One region of the Pseudoselenomonas caprae genome, then DNA from elsewhere that is predicted to be linked to it. Evidence: riboswitches for the same ligand, from Rfam matches in the RefSeq annotation. Region 1 holds a riboswitch; each other region holds the start of a gene.
The links. A riboswitch is a leader RNA that binds a small molecule or an ion and turns the genes downstream of it on or off. The one in region 1 is predicted to bind ZMP and ZTP.
Positions count from the first base shown of each region.

Region 1 (5,843 bases):
AGCGGGAATACTGCTATACCGAGGATATGAAGTACAATTTCGTGAAATACAGCATCGAGCCGGAGACGCAGCATCTGGATTACCGCCATATCGAGGCGCTGGCGCAGGAGTGCCGGCCCAAGATGATCATATTCTCGCCGACGAATTATCCGAAGGATGTCAACTACCGCAAGCTGGCGCAGATCGCGCATGGCGTGGGGGCCGTGCTATGGGTGGACATGAGTGCGGTCGTGGGACTGGTAGCCGCGAAATTGATGCATTCGCCGGTACCCCATGCCGACGTGGTGACGTTCTACACCCATGATACGCTGCGCGGACCCCAGAGCGCGGTGATCCTTACGAACAGCGAGAATGTGGACAGCCTCAACCAGATTGCCATCAATACGGGGCATGTATATCTGCAGGAGAATGTCCTGGCGGCACTCTGCATCGCATTCCGCGAGGCGGAGACGCCGGAGTTTGGCAAGTATTGCCAGCAGTGCCTGAAGAATGCCAATGCGCTGATGGAATCCCTCAAGGACAATGGCCTCAATATCGTCTATCATGGGACGAACAGCCAATACGTAGCCCCCGAGGTGCATTGTGAAGACCGCGGCCCCTTCCTGTCGCAGGTCAAGCAGGCGGGCTTCATCGTTAAATGCGACAATATCATGACCTTCGATGATGATAAGACGATCCCTGCGCTGCGGTTGTCGAGCCTGATCCCGACGACCCGCGGCATAAAGGAAGAGGAGATGGTCGAGGTCGGGCGGCTGCTGTCCAAGGCCATCGTGCCGGATCTCGACTCCAAGCAGATCGCCAAGATCCGCCAGTCCCTGGCGGAAATCGTATTCACCAAGCCGCTTTTTTCCGAGGAATGGCTGCCGCGCAAGAACATCATCAACCCGCTGTACAGCTCCCAGAACATCAATTATTCGCGGGAACTCTATGCGGCCAACAAGAAGAGTTTCCTCAAGCATCTGTTTGGCTTCGATGAGGATTGAGGCGGATGGGTGTTTTGTGTGTCCGCCGTTGACAGCGCTTCTCTGATGCACTATAATGAAAGCCGTGATATAAATCACGCATATAATTTCATAGTCAGGGAACAGGTGCTGTCTATGACAGCCGAAGAGAAAAGCCGGTCAAAACCGGCGCGGTCCCGCCGCTGTGAGGGGAGCGAACCTGCAAGATGGCCACTGGATGTATGTCTGGGAAGGCGCAGGGGAGCGATGAACCGAGCCAGAAGAACTGCCTGTCCGAAAGTCACCGTTTTGACTTGTCATTTGACCGGTCAAGCCACCTGCGAGCGATGGGAAGGGGACTGCTGACTATCCAACCACAGGATAGCAGGGGTCTTTTGGTGCGCCAAAAGGCCCTTTTCTATTTATCCAAGAAATAGGGGGATTCACATCATGAAAAACTGGAAAAAAGCATTGGCTGTATCTCTTGCCTGCACGGCTGCCTGGGGCTTTGCTGCTCCGCAGACTGAGGCTGCTTATCAGCTGAACCCGGAGGTCAAGAAACCGACGATGGCACTCAAGACGGCTTCGGAGATCGGTGTGCTCAAGAACGAGAACCCGGAGCTCAAGAACCTTGCGGATAAGGACGCCATCGTGGTCATGACCTTCGGCACGACGTTCAAAGATACGCGCGCTAAGACCATCGATGCAACGGTCAATGCCATCAAGGCTGCTCATCCGAATGTGAAGGTTGTCACGGCTTATACGTCCCATATCATCATCAAGCGCGTCCAGGAGAAGGAAGGCATCAAGTTCCCGACGCCGGAAGAGGCACTCGAGCAGCTCAAGGCTGATGGTTACAGCCGCGTAGCACTCGTTTCCCTCGATGTCATCCCGGGCATGGAGTACAACTACGACATGGGCGTTTATCAGAACTACAAGAACCAGTTCAAGAAGATGACGCTCGGTACGTCGCTGATGTACTGGCAGGGCCAGGAAGAGCAGGCCGATGATGTCACGGAAACCATCAAGGCGCTGTCCTCCCAGTTCCCGAAACAGGGCAAAGACGATGCTATCCTGATCATGGCTCATGGTACGCCGAACATTTCGAATGCGTATTACTCGGTCATCCAGGCAAAAATCGATGAGATGGGCTATAAGAACGTCTATGTCTATACGGTTGAAGGCTGGCCGTCCCTCGAGACTGTTATGCCGAAGCTCAAGAAGAACGGCATCAAACACGTTACGCTGATGCCGCTGATGATGGTTGCTGGTGACCATGCCAACAACGATATGGCTGGCGATGAGGAAGATTCGCATAAGTCCATGCTGGTCAAAGAGGGCTTCAAGGTGGATGCCTACATCCATGGCATTGGCGAGAACAAGAACATCCGTGACCTTTATGTTGCCCGTGCAAACGATGCATGGAATGCACTGGAGGCAAAATAAGACCATCTTTATGGTAAGCGAGGCGCGTGGGCATAGCTCACGCGTCTTTTTTAGGTGCATTCTTCGCAAAGAAATCCGTAAATCGCGGACATTTTTCTTGACGCAGCGGGGATAAATACTTATAATTAGCGTATAATCTGATAGCAACGAAACTGCATGGCTGACGGTTCAGTGGAATTGACCACGGGCCGTGCAGTTCGGGAAAATGCCGACCGTCTGGGCACCTTTTTAGGGGGCTCGGACTGTCGGCATTTTTAGTTAGCATGGAGGGACGATTATTTTGGAACTGCTGGAGAGAAAGATTCAGGAGGAAGGCATTGCCCTGCCGGGCAACGTGCTCAAGGTGGATTCGTTTTTGAACCATCAGATCGATCCGGAGCTGTCGCTGGCGATGGGCAGGGAGTTTGCGCGTTTGTTCCGCGATGCGGGCATCGACCGTGTGCTGACGGTGGAGGCATCGGGCATTGCCATCGGTGTCATGGCGGCTATGGAGCTCGGCGTACCGCTGGTCTTTGCGCGCAAGAAGAAATCGGTGCTGATGCATGAGCCGGTCTATGCGCATGAGGTTTACTCGTTCACGAAGAAAGAGACGTCAGAGATCATCGTGCTGCAGAAGTATCTGCCGGCTGGTGAGAATGTGCTGGTCATCGATGATTTCCTGGCCAATGGCGAGGCGGCACTGGGACTGGCGAGCATCGTTGAGGAGGCAGGCTCGAAGGTGGCTGGCATCGGCATTGCCATCGAGAAGGCCTTCCAGCGCGGCCATCAGCGCATCATCGACAAAGGGTATCACCTTGAGGCTCTGGCAAGCATTGCTTCGCTGGACGATGGCAAGATTACGTTTGTAGAGAAATAAATTTGTGGGGGAATTCATTGTGACGAACGCGATTCATCCGGTTGACCAGAAACTGCCGTTTTTGCGCACGCTTATCTACGGGGCTCAGCATGTGCTGGCCATGTATGCTGGTGCGGTAGCTGTGCCCTTGGTACTTGCCGGGGCCATCGGGCTTTCGACGGAGCAGCTCATTTATCTCATCAATGCCGATCTCTTCACCTGCGGGATCGCTACGTTGGTGCAGGCATTGAGCATCCGCGGTGTCATCGGTGCGAAGCTGCCGATCGTGCAGGGCTGCACGTTTACGGCGGTCACGCCGATGATCATCATCGCGAACACCCATGGCGGCGGAGCAGCTGGCCTGCAGGTCGTCTATGGCTCGGCTATCTTTGCCGGCATTGCCTGCTTCATCATCAGCAATTTCTTCAGCAAGATGCTGCGGTTCTTCCCACCGGTGGTCACGGGCTCGGTCATCACGATCATCGGCCTGTCGCTGCTGCCGGTAGCGGTCAACTGGATCACGGGGCCGAATCCTGCGGCTGCTGATTACTGTGACCCGTCAAACATCGCTCTGTCGCTGGCGGTGCTGGCAATCATCCTCTTCATCTACCGCACCTGCAAGGGATTCCTGGGGCATATTTCAGTGCTGCTGGGCCTGGTGATCGGCACGGGGATTGCAGCTGCTTTCGGCATGGTGGATTTCCATGCCGTCAGCGAAGCGGCGGTGCTCGGTGTCACGACGCCCTTTGCCTTTGGCCTGCCGGTATTTGAGCCGGTATCGTGCCTCATCATGACGCTGGTCATGCTCGTGACGATGGCCGAGACTACGGGCGATGTCATGGCCATCAGCTCGATCGTCAAAAAGCCGATGACGGAGGAGATGCTCACCAAGGCCCTGCGGGCCGATGGTTTCTCGACGGCTCTGGGCGGTGTGTTCAATACCTTCCCGTATACGGCTTTTGCCCAGAACATCGGTCTTATCAGCATGACGGGAATCCGCAGCCGCTATATCGTGGCGACCAGCGGCGTGCTGCTGATGATCCTCGGGCTCTTCCCGAAGCTGGCGGCTGTCGTCGCCTGCATCCCGACGATGGTGCTCGGCGGTGCTGGCCTGGCGATGTTCGGCATGGTAGCGGCAAGCGGCATGCAGGCGCTCTCGCAGGCGGATCTGCAGAAGAAGGGCAACTCGATGGTGGTGGCTATCAGCGTAGCTGTGGCGCTTATCCCGCTGGGGGTGCCGTCCTTCTACAGCCATTTCCCGCAGTGGGTGCAGCTCATCGGCAACAGCGGCATCACGATCGGCAGCATCATGGCCATTGTGCTCAACGTACTGCTCTGCGAGCGCAAGCCGAAGCAGAGTGAGTCGGAGCACGAGGCAGCTTTCGATCTTTAAGGGAATCTCCCGCTGACGGCAACTGGCAGTCCCAGACAGAAGGGGCTGCCAGTTTTTTGTCATGCGTTTGTTACATGTATACATATATACCTCTTTTATGACGCTTTTAATTGTGCTATAATGTTCTTTGTGATTGTACATTACAGGTGTACAGTTGCGAAAAACATTTACCCTATAAGGAGCATTCATACGATGAAACAAAATGACAATGAGTTTATGCAGCACGATCTACGGCTTCCTGAACTTACGGTCCGCGGTATGCTGCTCGGTGCTATCCTGACGGTTATCTTCACAGCATCGAACGTCTACCTGGGCCTCAAGGTCGGCCTGACCTTTTCCTCGGCTATCCCCGCCGCGGTGATTTCGATGGCGGTCCTCAAGATGGCGAAGGATTCCAATATCCTTGAGAACAACATGGTGCAGACACAGGCTTCCGCCGCAGGAACCTTGTCGGCCATCATTTTCATCATCCCCGGCATGCTGATGATCGGCTATTGGCAGGGCTTTGAATTCTGGCAGACGCTGCTGGTATCGGCCTGCGGCGGCTGCTTGGGCGTGCTGTTCACGATCCCGCTGCGCCGCGCGATGGTCGTCCATAGCGACCTGGCCTATCCGGAAGGCGTGGCTGCGGCTGAGATCTTGAAGGTCGGCAGCAATGCTGCGGCAGCTTCTAAGCAGGGCAGCGGCCTTAAGGAAATCATGTCGGGCGGTATCGTGGCTGGTGTTGTCGCGCTGCTTTCCAATGGCTTCCAGGTCCTCTCGGGGGGACTGTCCCTCTGGTTCCATGTGGGCCGCGGCATGACGCAGTTCCCCATCGGCTATTCGACGGCGCTGGTCGGTGCCGGCTATCTCATCGGCATTGCCTCGGGACTGGCGATGCTCGTCGGTATCCTGATCGCCTGGGCGGGCTTCGTGCCGTTCTACACGATCACGAGTGCACTGCCTGATGGCATGACGATGCAGAAATTTGCCGGTGCGGTCTATCAGGAGCGCGTCCGTCTGATCGGCGCTGGTGCCATGGGCGTGGCCGCTATCTGGACCCTTATCACGCTGGCCGAGCCGGTCATCGAGGGCGTCAAGGAGTCCATCGCCTCGGTCCGCATGTCCGATGGCGAGAAGGACAAACACCGCATGGACATCGATATGTCCATCAAGAGCATTGGCCTGGTATTCGCGTTGACGGTTGCCGGCCTGCTGGCGATCTTCTATGCCTTTGTCAGCCCTGAGG
Region 1 is NZ_VTOZ01000005.1:79,023-84,865, forward strand. Features, by position in the region: gene FZ041_RS03620 (PLP-dependent aminotransferase family protein) at 1-983, shown strand, start outside; cobalamin riboswitch at 1,070-1,249, shown strand; gene FZ041_RS03625 (sirohydrochlorin cobaltochelatase) at 1,392-2,387, shown strand; ZMP/ZTP riboswitch at 2,534-2,616, shown strand; gene FZ041_RS03630 (xanthine phosphoribosyltransferase) at 2,668-3,243, shown strand; gene FZ041_RS03635 (nucleobase:cation symporter-2 family protein) at 3,263-4,615, shown strand; gene FZ041_RS03640 (OPT family oligopeptide transporter) at 4,808-5,843, shown strand, end outside.

Region 2 (5,843 bases), on a different contig from region 1:
AATACACGGTTTGCTGCCCAGGACAATATTTACTCGGTTTGTGTCCGAGGGAAAAAAGCAGGGAAGACCTATAAGGAAAATCGCGTGATTTCTTGTCTGGATCGTGTAGTCAGTGCTTATTCGGATTATAAGGAATTCCTGCAGCTGGCGGAGCTGCCTTCCTTAGAGTTTGTTATCTCGAACACGACAGAAGCTGGCATTGTATATAGTGATGATGATGCGTATGAAGATAAGCCGCCCAAAAGTTATCCGGCAAAATTGACAAAATTCTTATTTACGAGGTTTGAGCATTTTTCGGGGGCAAAAGAAAAAGGCTTGGTCATGCTGCCGGTAGAACTTATTGACCACAATGGGCAGATGCTTAAGAAGTGTGTAAAAGCGTATGCGAAGAAATGGATGCTTGGGGACGCTTTTGCAGCATGGCTTGATGAATCCTGCCTATTTGTCGATACGCTGGTTGACCGTATCGTTACTGGCTATCCGCGAAACGATGCTGCCAAGTATGAACAGGAGCTTGGTTATGAGGATGCCTTACTGGATCAATGTGAGCCGTTTGCCTTTTGGGCCATTGGTGAGCCTTCACTGGAAAAACGGTTCCCAATTGCGACAGAGGATTTTCCTATCGTATTTACCAAGGACGTGGATGCCTATAAACGCCGTAAGGTACGTATCTTAAATGGCGCACACACTTCGATGGCGCTGGGGGCCTATCTGGCAGGCCTTGATTATGTAGGCGAATGTATGAAAGATGCCGATATACGCCGGCAGCTTGAGCAGCTGGTTTATCAGGAAATCGTACCAGCCTTTCACAAAGAAGATGATTCGTTGCGTGATTTTGCTGCATCTGTGTTTGAGCGGTTTGAAAATCCATTTGTGAATCATTCCTTGCTCGCGATTTCCTTGAATTCCATTGCCAAATGGCGGGCTCGTGTACTGCCAAGCCTGATGGATTATGAGCAAAACACCAAGGTGCTGCCCAAATGGTTAACCTTTTCCTTGGCGGCCTTGCTGGCCTTTTATCATACGGTGGAGAAAGGCAATGGCTGTCTGATTGGTTATCGGAACGGCAAGCCGTATGAGATACACGATGATGCCGAAAAACTTGATCGTGTGGCCAGTTGGGCAGCACTGCCCGATGAAGTATATGTCAGGAAATTTTTGCAGGCAGATGATTTTTGGGGCATAGACCTGCGGACAATTCCTGGTTTTTATGATGCGGTATTGCATCATTATGAGTTATTGCAGCTGATGGGCATAAAGTCGTATATCAAGAAATTGGGAGAGTATATGGCATGAAAAAGTATTTGCAGATTCATCCGCAGGATAATGTCGCTGTGGCCATCGAATCACTTCAACCGGGCGAAGCGATTGCAGCAGGTGCTAAAACCATCACGGTCAAAGAAAGTATCCCCGCTGGGCATAAAGTAGCGATTGCGCCAATAAGCAGGGGAAGTGATGTGGTAAAATACGGTTTTCCGATTGGCGCTGCGAAAGTAAATATTGAACCAGGTGAGTGGGTTCATACCGAACGGCTGCAAAGTAAGTTGGCGGGACTTGTCGATTATCGTTATGAACCCAATAAAAACAGTGCATGGCAGCCGGATGGTTTTGCGCCTAAGGAGAAAAGTTTTTGGGGTTATGAGCGTCCGGACGGCCAAGTAGGGATACGTAATGAAGTCTGGATCATACCGACAGTTGGATGTGTCAATGCCATTGCCAGGGAAATAGAATCGCGGGCTCAAGCAATGCTGACGGGCAAAGAGCATATTGATGGCATCTTTGCCTTTAATCATCCGTATGGCTGTTCGCAAATCGATGAGGATTTGGAGAAAACGCAGCAGTTTTTGGCAAGTCTCGTCCATCATCCCAATGCTGGTGCGGTATTGGTACTATCCTTAGGCTGTGAGAACAACACGCTTGCCAGTATGCAAAAAGCTATTGGCAGTTTTGCTGCGGGCAGGGTAAAGTTTTTGGTATGTCAGGATTGTGAAGATGAAATCGAGGCAGGGGTAGCGGCAATTCGTGAGTTGATTGACTATGCCGATAAATGCCAGCGTACTTTGCAGCCGGCAAGCAAGCTGGTCATTGGCCTAAAATGTGGCGGCTCGGATGGCTTTTCAGGCATTACGGCCAATGCCTTGGCAGGGCAGGTGTCCAACATCGTTGCTGCAGCTGGCGGAACAGCAATCTTGACCGAGGTGCCCGAAATGTTTGGGGCAGAAACCTTGCTGATGAATCGGGCCGTTAATGGAAAAATCTTTCAGAAGATTGTGCAGCTTATCAATGGCTTCAAGGAATACTATATGCGCTATGGAAAACAAATCAATGAAAATCCATCGCCGGGCAATAAAGCTGGTGGCATAACCACGCTGGAAGAAAAATCCTTGGGTTGTGTGCAAAAAGGAGGCGTGGCGCTGGTTACGGATGTATTGGCTTATGGACAGAGAGTGAAAAACAAGACGCAAGGATTGCTGCTGCTTGAGAGTCCTGGCAACGATCTGGTGGCAGCAAATGCTTTGGCCGCAGCGGGTGCGCAGTTGATCTTGTTCACGACAGGGCGTGGTACTCCGTTTGCAGCGCCTGTGCCAACGGTGAAGATTGCCAGCAACTCGAAGTTGGCAACACGGAAAAAGAACTGGCTTGATTTCAATGCAGGGATGCTGCTGGAAGGTGCATCATTAGAAGAACTGGGAGAACGATTTTGGAATTATATGCTGGCAGTTGCTTCTGGACAGGAAAAAACAGTATCGGAGCATCTGGATAAGCATGAATTGGCAATCTTCAAAGACGGAGTTTGTTTATAGAAGAATTTTGACATGTCAAGTGAGTCTCTGGTTGATGGGCGAGCAATCTCTGCTTTTTTATGAGAGCGAAATTTTTTTTGCAAAAGTCTATAACACTTTGGCTACCTCGGGGATATAAAGAACAAATAGCAAAACAAACCAAACCGCACAGCGGGATATGCAAGGAGGAATTTATCATGAAAACGCGTATTATGACTTTGCTGGCTGTTCTGATGATGGGGCTTTCGAGTATCTGCATGGCACATGTTTCGGGAGGAAGCATCGATGGCATGATCAATACTTCAGTAGGGCCGAAGGTTGCGATCTATACCTGTGAAGGGTATTCGGTCGGCACCATCGTGGAATACCCGGGCGATTATCCGCTCGAAGACCATGATGTCATCGAGGCACTCAATGGCGGCTATCTGACGCAGGTCGGTTATGTAAGCGTCAAGGATTTGCGCACGGGTTCGAGCGGTAATGTATTCCGCATCGATGCAGTAGGCCTGAGCGAATATACGGCGAAGGCATGGCTGGCAAATGGCGGGTCCTTCTAAGCGCGAGATGGGCAGCAGCTGCAAAAGACTTGACAAGTCAAACGTCAATGGTTAAACTAAGCTTACAAGTCGATAATGCCGTGCAGGACTGACGGATTAGTGGAATCGACCACATGTACTGCAAGGTTTAACAAGCCGACCGTCTGGGCAGAGAGTTTTTGTCCAGACGGTTTTTTGTTTGGATGAAAGCTCTTTTTCTCGTTGCTGCGCAGGCAGCAGAAAGGATGGTTTTCATGCGGAATCGTTGGCTCATTGCTTTGGCTGCGGTGGGAATCCATATTTCCATCGGCAGCGTCTATGCCTGGAGTGTCCTGACGCGCCCGATTATGGCACAGCTGGGGGCTACGCTCGCGCAGACGACATGGGCGTTTTCCCTGGCAATCCTGTTTCTTGGCATGTCGGCAGGTTTCTTGGGCCGGTTTGTGGAAAAACATGGGCCGAAGAAGAGCGGGCTGCTGGCCATGCTGTTCTTTGGCACGGGCATGTTCGGTACAGCGCTGGCGCTGCACTTGCACAGTTTGTTGCTCTTGTATCTTTTCTATGGCGTCATCGGTGGCATCGGCCTTGGTGTCGGCTATATCACGCCGGTATCGACGCTCGTCAAGTATTTCCCGCAGCACCGCGGCTTTGCGACGGGGCTTGCCATCATGGGCTTCGGCTTTGCCGCGCTGATTGCCGGCCCTGTCATGCAGGCGCTGACGGCAAAGGCCGGCCTTGTGGACACTTTCCTGCTGCTGGGCGCAGCCTACATGCTGCTGATGGGGGCGTCAGCGCTTTATCTGAAGCCGCCCGTGCAGCCAGCTGGCATGGCAAAGGTCACGCAGATCCAGCATGGCGCCACGGCTGCTGAGGCTGTGAGGACCTGGCCGTTTGGCATGCTCTGGTGGGTGTTCTTTGTCAATATCACTTGCGGCATCGGCCTGCTGGCGGTGGCTTCGCCGATGGCCCAGCAGGCCGCGGGCATGGATGCGGCGCAGGCGGCGTCGATGGTCGGCCTCATCGGGCTCGTAAATGGCGGCGGGCGCATTGTCTGGTCGACGCTTTCGGATTATTTGGGGCGCGGGCTTACCTATATGGCCTTTTTCGCGCTGGAGGCCGGTGCTTTTTACTTGCTGGCGGGCACAAGCGATGCGCTGGCGTTCCAGCTGCTCGTGTTTTTGATCATCAGCTGCTATGGTGGCGGCTTTTCGTGCATGCCGGCTTATCTTGCCGATATCTTCGGCACGCGTGAGTTAAGCGCGATCCACGGCCGTGTGCTGACGGCCTGGGGCATTGCTGGCGTGGCCGGTCCGACCATCGTTTCGTGGTTCTGGGAGCATACGCACAGCTATACGGCGACGCTGCTGTTCTTTGCCGGCTGCTTCGTGCTGAACTTCCTGCTGGCGACGGTGCTCAAGCTGCATGGCAGCCGTACCTCCGGTGTGGTCAAGACCGCAAATACTTAAAGAAATATCGTGGGCCTCCCTTGGCAGGACTTTCGGATCCGGACGCGAATACTAGCGTATGACAGGAAAGATTTTATTGCTAAGGGAGGTTTTTTTATGGGAATCTTGGAGTCCATGGGCAAGCGCCGCACCTATTACCAGATCAATAAGGAGCTGCCGGTCACGGCAGAGAAAATCCGCGAGGTGGTGGAGCAGGCAACAGAGCTGACGCCTGATGCGTTCAATATGAGGTCGGCGCGTGTCGTGGTGGCGCTCGGCAGGAAGCAGGATGTGCTTTGGGACGTGATTTACGATGCCTTTGATGGCAAGGTAGCACGTGAGAAGATTGACGGCTTCAAGGCTGGCGCGGGTACGGTGCTCTATTTCTACGATGAGGATGTTGTAAGGAACTTGCAGGGGCAGTTTCCCATGTATGCGGAAAACTTCCCGCTATGGGCGCAGCAGGCTAACGGCATGCTGCAGTTTGCTGTCTGGACAGCCTTGCGTGACCTGGAGGTCGGGGCTAGTATTCAGCACTACAATCCGGTCATTGACGAGGCCGTGCATACCCTGTTTGCCCTGCCGGCTTCCTGGAAACTCATCGCCCAGATGCCGTTTGGCGGCATCGCTGCCGGGCCGGAGCCTAAGGAGAAGGAAGACATCGCGCAGCGGGTCAAAGTGCAGACGTGACTTCAAGGGGCCTGGCCAAGCTGACGGCGGAAGAGAAAAAGCGCATCGAAAGTTTCATGGACGAGATAAAGGGCGAAGCCTATGAGCGGGACAGCCGGCTGTTCAGCCAGAGCTGGTTCAATGCGCCGCTCATCCGTATGTCGGAAAATCAGACGCTGGCTGGCGGCAAATCATATACGTACTATTTCACGCCGGAATCCTCGCTGCCGATCGTGAAAAGCGGGCATTCGATAGAGCTCGCCTCGGTGTTCAATCATCCCGAGATGACCGCTGACACGGGCAGGATATTGGATCAGACCTTTGCCAAGACCATGCGCAAAATGTGGGTCCAGTTCGCCAAGACAGGCAATCCGTCCCTTAGCGCAGACCTTTCGCCCGATGGCAGGGCA
Region 2 is NZ_VTOZ01000007.1:91,087-96,929, reverse strand. Features, by position in the region: gene FZ041_RS04935 (tagaturonate reductase) at 1-1,296, shown strand, start outside; gene FZ041_RS04930 (UxaA family hydrolase) at 1,293-2,804, shown strand; gene FZ041_RS04925 (hypothetical protein) at 2,981-3,340, shown strand; ZMP/ZTP riboswitch at 3,415-3,496, shown strand; gene FZ041_RS04920 (L-lactate MFS transporter) at 3,574-4,785, shown strand; gene FZ041_RS04915 (nitroreductase family protein) at 4,882-5,454, shown strand; gene FZ041_RS04910 (carboxylesterase family protein) at 5,451-5,843, shown strand, end outside.
Region 2: linked by a shared signal. The riboswitch ahead of FZ041_RS04920 (L-lactate MFS transporter) and the one ahead of FZ041_RS03630 (xanthine phosphoribosyltransferase) in region 1 are both predicted to bind ZMP and ZTP.

Region 3 (5,843 bases), on a different contig from region 1:
GAAGGTCATGAAGGACAGGAATGTCGGCGGCTCAAGCGGAGACAACATGAGCTTCCGCGATGCAATCGAAGAATATTTGCGGATATCGCTGTAACGTTGTTAATATTTATCCACAAAAATATAAACATATCCACAGTTTAGTGGATATATATGTGGATAACTTCGAGAATGAGAGCGTCATCATGAAAGATTTTATTCGCAAGAACCAAACGGATGAAGTTACGGGGCTGTTCACCATGATGTATTTCATGGAGGATGCCCACTATTTACTGCGCGAAGATGCGAATGGCAATATCGCGTTTCTGTATTTTGATGTCGAGAATTTCAAGGAGTACAACTTAAAGTATGGGTTCCAAGGCGGCAATAAGTTCCTGCGCCGCATAGCCAGCATTCTGCGTGATGCTTTCCCTGATGCGCTGCTGGCCCGTCTCAACGACGATCATTTCATGGTCGCTGTCGAGAACAAGAATATCGAGCTGCGGCTGGAGTATATCCGTCAGGCTGTCCATGACTTCGACCAGAATCTCGCGATGGAGGTCAAGGCAGGACTTTATGTGCCTGCGGCAGGGATACAGGATGTGGCGCTGATCATGGACAGGGCCAAGCTGGCCTGTGAGAACGTCAAGGGAAGATACGACAAAGGCTGGGATGTCTTTGATGCCTCGCTGGAGGAGAAACTGCGGCTCAAGAACTATGTCGTGAGCAATTTCTACCGTGCGCTCGAGCATCATGATATCGAGATCTGGTACCAGCCGGAAATCCGGACGATGACGCGGCAGGTCATCGGCTTTGAGGCTTTGGCGCGCTGGCGGTCGCCGGAACATGGGATGATCCCGCCGAATTTCTTCATCGAGGTGCTGGAGAGTGCACATCTCATCCATAAACTGGATCTCTATATCATCCGCGAGGCCTGTGAGGATTTCCGGCGTGTGCGTGAGCATGGGCAGGGCTGGCAGGAGGCACGCATATCGGTAAATCTGTCGCGGCTGGATTTCCAGCTGACGGACATATTTGCCGATATCGAGCGCATCCGTCAGGAATATAAGGTAGACTGTGACCGCTTGCGGCTCGAGATAACGGAGAGCGCGCTGAGCGAGGATGACAGCAATCTGATGGAGCAGGTGGCCCGCTTCCAGGCGGCAGGTTATGAGGTATGGATGGATGATTTCGGCAGTGGCTATTCGTCCCTCAATACCCTCAAGGAATACGATTTTGATATGATAAAGCTCGATATGCGCTTCCTGCGTGACTTTGGGAAGAATCGCAAGGCGGGCATCATCATTCAGTCCCTTGTGGATATGGCAAAGAAGATCGGCATGCATACGCTGGCCGAAGGCGTGGAGACGGAGGAGCAATATGAATTCCTGAAGTGCATAGGCTGTGAAGCCTGCCAGGGGTACCTCTTCGGCAAGCCGCAGCCCTTGGCACCAGCTGCCGATTCGTATGCGAAGAAGGATAGTACGCTGACGTTCGAACCGCTGGATTCCTCGGAATACTATCAGCAGGTAAGCAGTGTCAATGTGCTCAGCAGTTTTCCGCTGCATATGGAGGCGGAGCGTACGGGGCATATCAGCCAGCTGCCACTGGCCATCGTGGAGCAGGGCGATACGCGTGACAGCTTCAGCTATCTCTATGTGAACAAGGCGTACCGGGAGTATCTGAGGGGAATAGGGCTGGCTTCGCTGGAGGAGGTTGTCGCACGGTACCGGAGCGGCCGTGAGCATCGTGACCGCATGATGGAGCGGCTGCTCGTACGGTGCCGTCAGTCGGGGATGGAGGAGAATGCCGATTTTTCCATCAATGGCAATTTCTGCAAGATCCATTGCCGTCACATCGCGACGGATCCTGTGCGTGATGTCCATGCCTTTGTGGTAGCACCTGTGAATCTTTCAGCACAGCGGCAGCGTGACGCTGTGGATGTCCATGCAGCGCTCTGGCACATCATGTCGATATTTACCCGCATCGATTTCCTGTCCAGTGCCGGACGGGCGGAGAATGTGTATATCGATGAGACGCAGAACCGCATCACGACGGAAGTCGATTCGGTGAAGGGCAGCCTGGAGCTCTATGCTGACCGCTACATCGTCCCTGAGGAGCGTGAGGCGTTCTTGGCGTTCTATGATATGACGCGGCTGGCGGAGCGGCAGGAGCAGGTAAGGCGCGATCACTTCACGGCCTTTTTCCACTCGCGCAATGACGCTGGTGAGGTACGGCTTAAGATCTATCTGCTGATACCGTTCCAGCTGGGCGGCATAGACTGCTGCCTATCCTGTGTGCGCGATATGGATGGGGTCAGCAGCCTGAATCCCGTGACACCGGGTGAGGTGCTGGATTGAATCCTGGCAATGTAAAAGGTGCTGGTCAAGAATCATTCTTGACCAGCACCTTTTGTGTGTATGTGTAAGAACGGGGTAACGATAGAATAGGCCTTAGTGATGGAACAGACGGATGTGCGTCATGGCCATGGTCATGTTGTACTTGTCACAAGTCTCGATGACATTGTCGTCACGGATGGAACCGCCGGCCTGGGCAACATAGGCAACGCCACTCTTGCGGGCGCGTTCGATGTTGTCGCCAAACGGGAAGAAGGCGTCGGAGCCGAGGGCTACGCCTGCCTGTGTAGCCAGCCAGGCCTGTTTTTCCTCCTCGGTGAAGACTGGCGGTTTCTCGGTAAAGACGCGCTTCCAGTTGTCGCCATCCAAGAGATCCCGGTACTCGGGGCCGACATAGACGTCAATGGCATTGTCGCGGTCCGGGCGGCGTACATCCTCGCGGAACGGCAGCGCAAGAACCTGAGGGGCCTGGCGCAGATACCAGATATCTGCCTTGCTGCCCGCCAGACGCGTGCAGTGGACGCGGGACTGCTGGCCGGCACCGATGCCGATGGCCTGGCCATCCTTGGCATAGCAGACGGAGTTGGACTGGGTGTATTTGAGCGTGATCAGCGCAATCAGCAGGTCGCGCTTGGCTGCGGCTGGCAAGTCCTTGTTCTGCGTCGGGATTTCTTTGAGGCAGTCCTCGGTGATGGCAATCTCATTGCGCTGCTGCTCGAAGGTGATGCCGAAGACTTGCTTGGTCTCGATGGGCTCGGGCTTGTAGTCCGGGTCCATCTGCAGGACGAGATAGGTGCCCTTGCGCTTGGTCTTGAGGATCTCGAGGGCGGCGTCGGAGTAAGACGGTGCAATGATGCCGTCAGAAACCTCGCGCTGGAGGAAGGATGCCGTCTGGGCATCGCATTCATCCGACAGCGCAACGAAGTCGCCGTAAGACGACATGCGGTCAGCACCGCGGGCACGGATATAGGCCGTGGCAATCGGTGAAAGCTCTACACCCTCGACGAAGTAAGCCTTTTGGAGCGTCTCTGAGAGCGGAACGGCTACGGCCGCGCCAGCCGGGCTGACGTGCTTGAAGGAGGCGGCGGCTGGCAGCCCTGTGGCTTCCTTGAGCTCACGGACGAGCTGCCAGCTGTTCATGGCATCGAGCAGGTTGATGTAGCCCGGTTTGCCATTGAGCACCTGGAACGGCAGGTCGCCGTTCTTCATGAATACGCGGGCTGGTTTCTGATTCGGGTTGCAGCCGTATTTGAGTTCCATTTCGTTCATTGCAAGGTTCTCCTTTTCCCATCAAATAACGAAAAAAGCCGACACGAATCCAGGCTATACGCCCAGACGGTCGGCTTCTCTTCCCTGTGCTCCCTGTGGTGATCCACTTCCGTCAGTCGCACAGCATTTACAATAGTCAATCTATCATCATACGGGCTTTTTGTCAAGTGGCAGAAGACAAGTTGATGAACCTGCTCAAAAAATTAGGTTAATTGATTTTTCCCGTGGGAAAAACCCTGTTAGATTTGCCGGATTTATGGTATGATAAGGTTTGGTAAGAATTTCTATTTTGGCGTACTATGTTACAATTTTCTCATATTCAAGGGGGACTTCGATTATGTTAAAGAGCATTGCAGTCATGACCAGCGGTGGCGACAGCCCGGGAATGAATGCGGCAGCCCGTGCGGTTGTTCGTACGGCACTCTATGAGGGTGTGAAAGTCTGGGGTATCCGTGATGGTTATCATGGCTTGCTTGAAGAAGATATGTTTGAGATGAAGTCCAAGGACGTCGGCGACATCATCCAGCGCGGTGGTACGTTCCTTGGTACGGCTCGCTGCAACCGCTGGAAGACGCCGGAGGGCCGTATGCTCGGCTATCAGCATCTCGTTGACCGCGGCATCCAGGGCCTCTGCGTCATCGGTGGTGACGGCTCGCTGCGCGGTGCTTCGCTGCTCTCGCAGGAGACGGGCATTCCTATCGTCGGTCTGCCGGGCACGATTGACAACGATGTTTGGGGCTCTGATTACACGATTGGCTGCGACACGGCTGCCAACACGATCATCGATGCCATCAACAAGCTCCGTGATACGGCTTCGGCACATCGCCGCGTCATCGTCATGGAAGTCATGGGCCGCAGCTCGGGCTGGCTGGCACTCGTCTCGGGTATCTCGGGCGGTGCGGAGTACATCCTCGTACCGGAGTCCCCGTTCGATCTGGATAAGATCTGTGAGGATATGAAGGTTGCTTATCAGGAAGGCAAGCGTTACATCCTCGTCGTTGTTGCTGAGGGTGCTGGCAGCGGCCAGGAAATCGGTGACTACATCGCGAAGAAGACGGAACTCGATACCCGCGTATCGGTACTGGGCCACATCCAGCGTGGGGGCTCCCCGTCGGTCATCGACCGCGTGCGTGCCAGCCAGCTCGGCGAGCAGGCTGCTCTGGCACTGATCTCGGGGCTCTCGGATATCGTCTTCGGCTTCAGCAAGGGCCGCGTCGTATCCATCGACCTGCATGATTCGGTCAACAACAAAAAGAAACTCGATCCGGAATATCTGCATCTGGCTAAGGTATTGTTCTAAGCAATATAAAAATCGCGATTGTTTCACGTGAAACAATCGCGATTTTTTTGTCTCTTAATCGATGCCAAGCATATCCTTGGCAAGCTTGACAGCTTTCACGCCGTCGGCGGCGTAGGCGTCAGCACCGGCGTTGTCGGCATATTCCTGAGTGACGGCGGCACCGCCAACCATCACTTTTGCTGGACAGCCAGCGGCTTTGAGGTCGGCGATGACTTTGTCGATCTGCACCATCGTCGTCGTCATCAGGGCGCAGAGGCCAACGATGTCGGCTTTGCTTTCGATAGCGGCTCTGACGATTTCAGTGGAGTCGACGTCCTTGCCGAGGTCGATGAGACGGAAGCCGCTATTGGCGAGCAGGGCCCCGGTGATGTTCTTGCCGAGGTCATGGACGTCACCTTTGACCGTGGCGATGACGACGGTTCCTTTGTCGGCCTCGCTGCTGGCTGGCAGCAGTTCCTTGAGCTTGTTGAAGGCGGCGCGCATGGTCTCGGCTGAGAGCAGTACCTGCGGCAGGAACATGCGGCCAGCACCGAAGTCCTCACCGATATCAGTCATGGCGGCCGTCAAGGCCTTTTCGGTGATTTCGTTCGCACTATGACCTTCGGCTACGGCACGGGCGACGAGCTCGACGATTTCGTCCTTTTCGCCATCGATGACAGCCTGCTTGATGGCAGGCAGAGCTGCCAGATTGCTTTCTTTGGCGACCGCAGCTTTCTTGGGGACGCTGAGATTGGCTTCATCCTGGCTGAAGGCCAGGCCGTTCGGGTCATCTCCAAGCAGTGCGGCACTGGCTTTCAGCGCCCGCTGCATGGACTCGTCATAGGGGTTCATGATGGGGGCATCAAGGCCTGCGGCCAGGCACATGGCAAAGAAGGTGCTGTTGATGAGGGGACGGTTCGGCAGGCCGAAGGAGATATTGGACAGGCCCATGGTCGTCGGAT
Region 3 is NZ_VTOZ01000009.1:63,104-68,946, forward strand. Features, by position in the region: gene FZ041_RS05905 (hypothetical protein) at 1-94, shown strand, start outside; gene FZ041_RS05910 (putative bifunctional diguanylate cyclase/phosphodiesterase) at 183-2,336, shown strand; gene FZ041_RS05915 (phosphoribosylaminoimidazolecarboxamide formyltransferase) at 2,430-3,602, opposite strand; ZMP/ZTP riboswitch at 3,656-3,732, opposite strand; gene pfkA (6-phosphofructokinase) at 3,940-4,902, shown strand; gene FZ041_RS05925 (homocysteine S-methyltransferase family protein) at 4,957-5,843, opposite strand, start outside.
Region 3: linked by a shared signal. The riboswitch ahead of FZ041_RS05915 (phosphoribosylaminoimidazolecarboxamide formyltransferase) and the one ahead of FZ041_RS03630 (xanthine phosphoribosyltransferase) in region 1 are both predicted to bind ZMP and ZTP.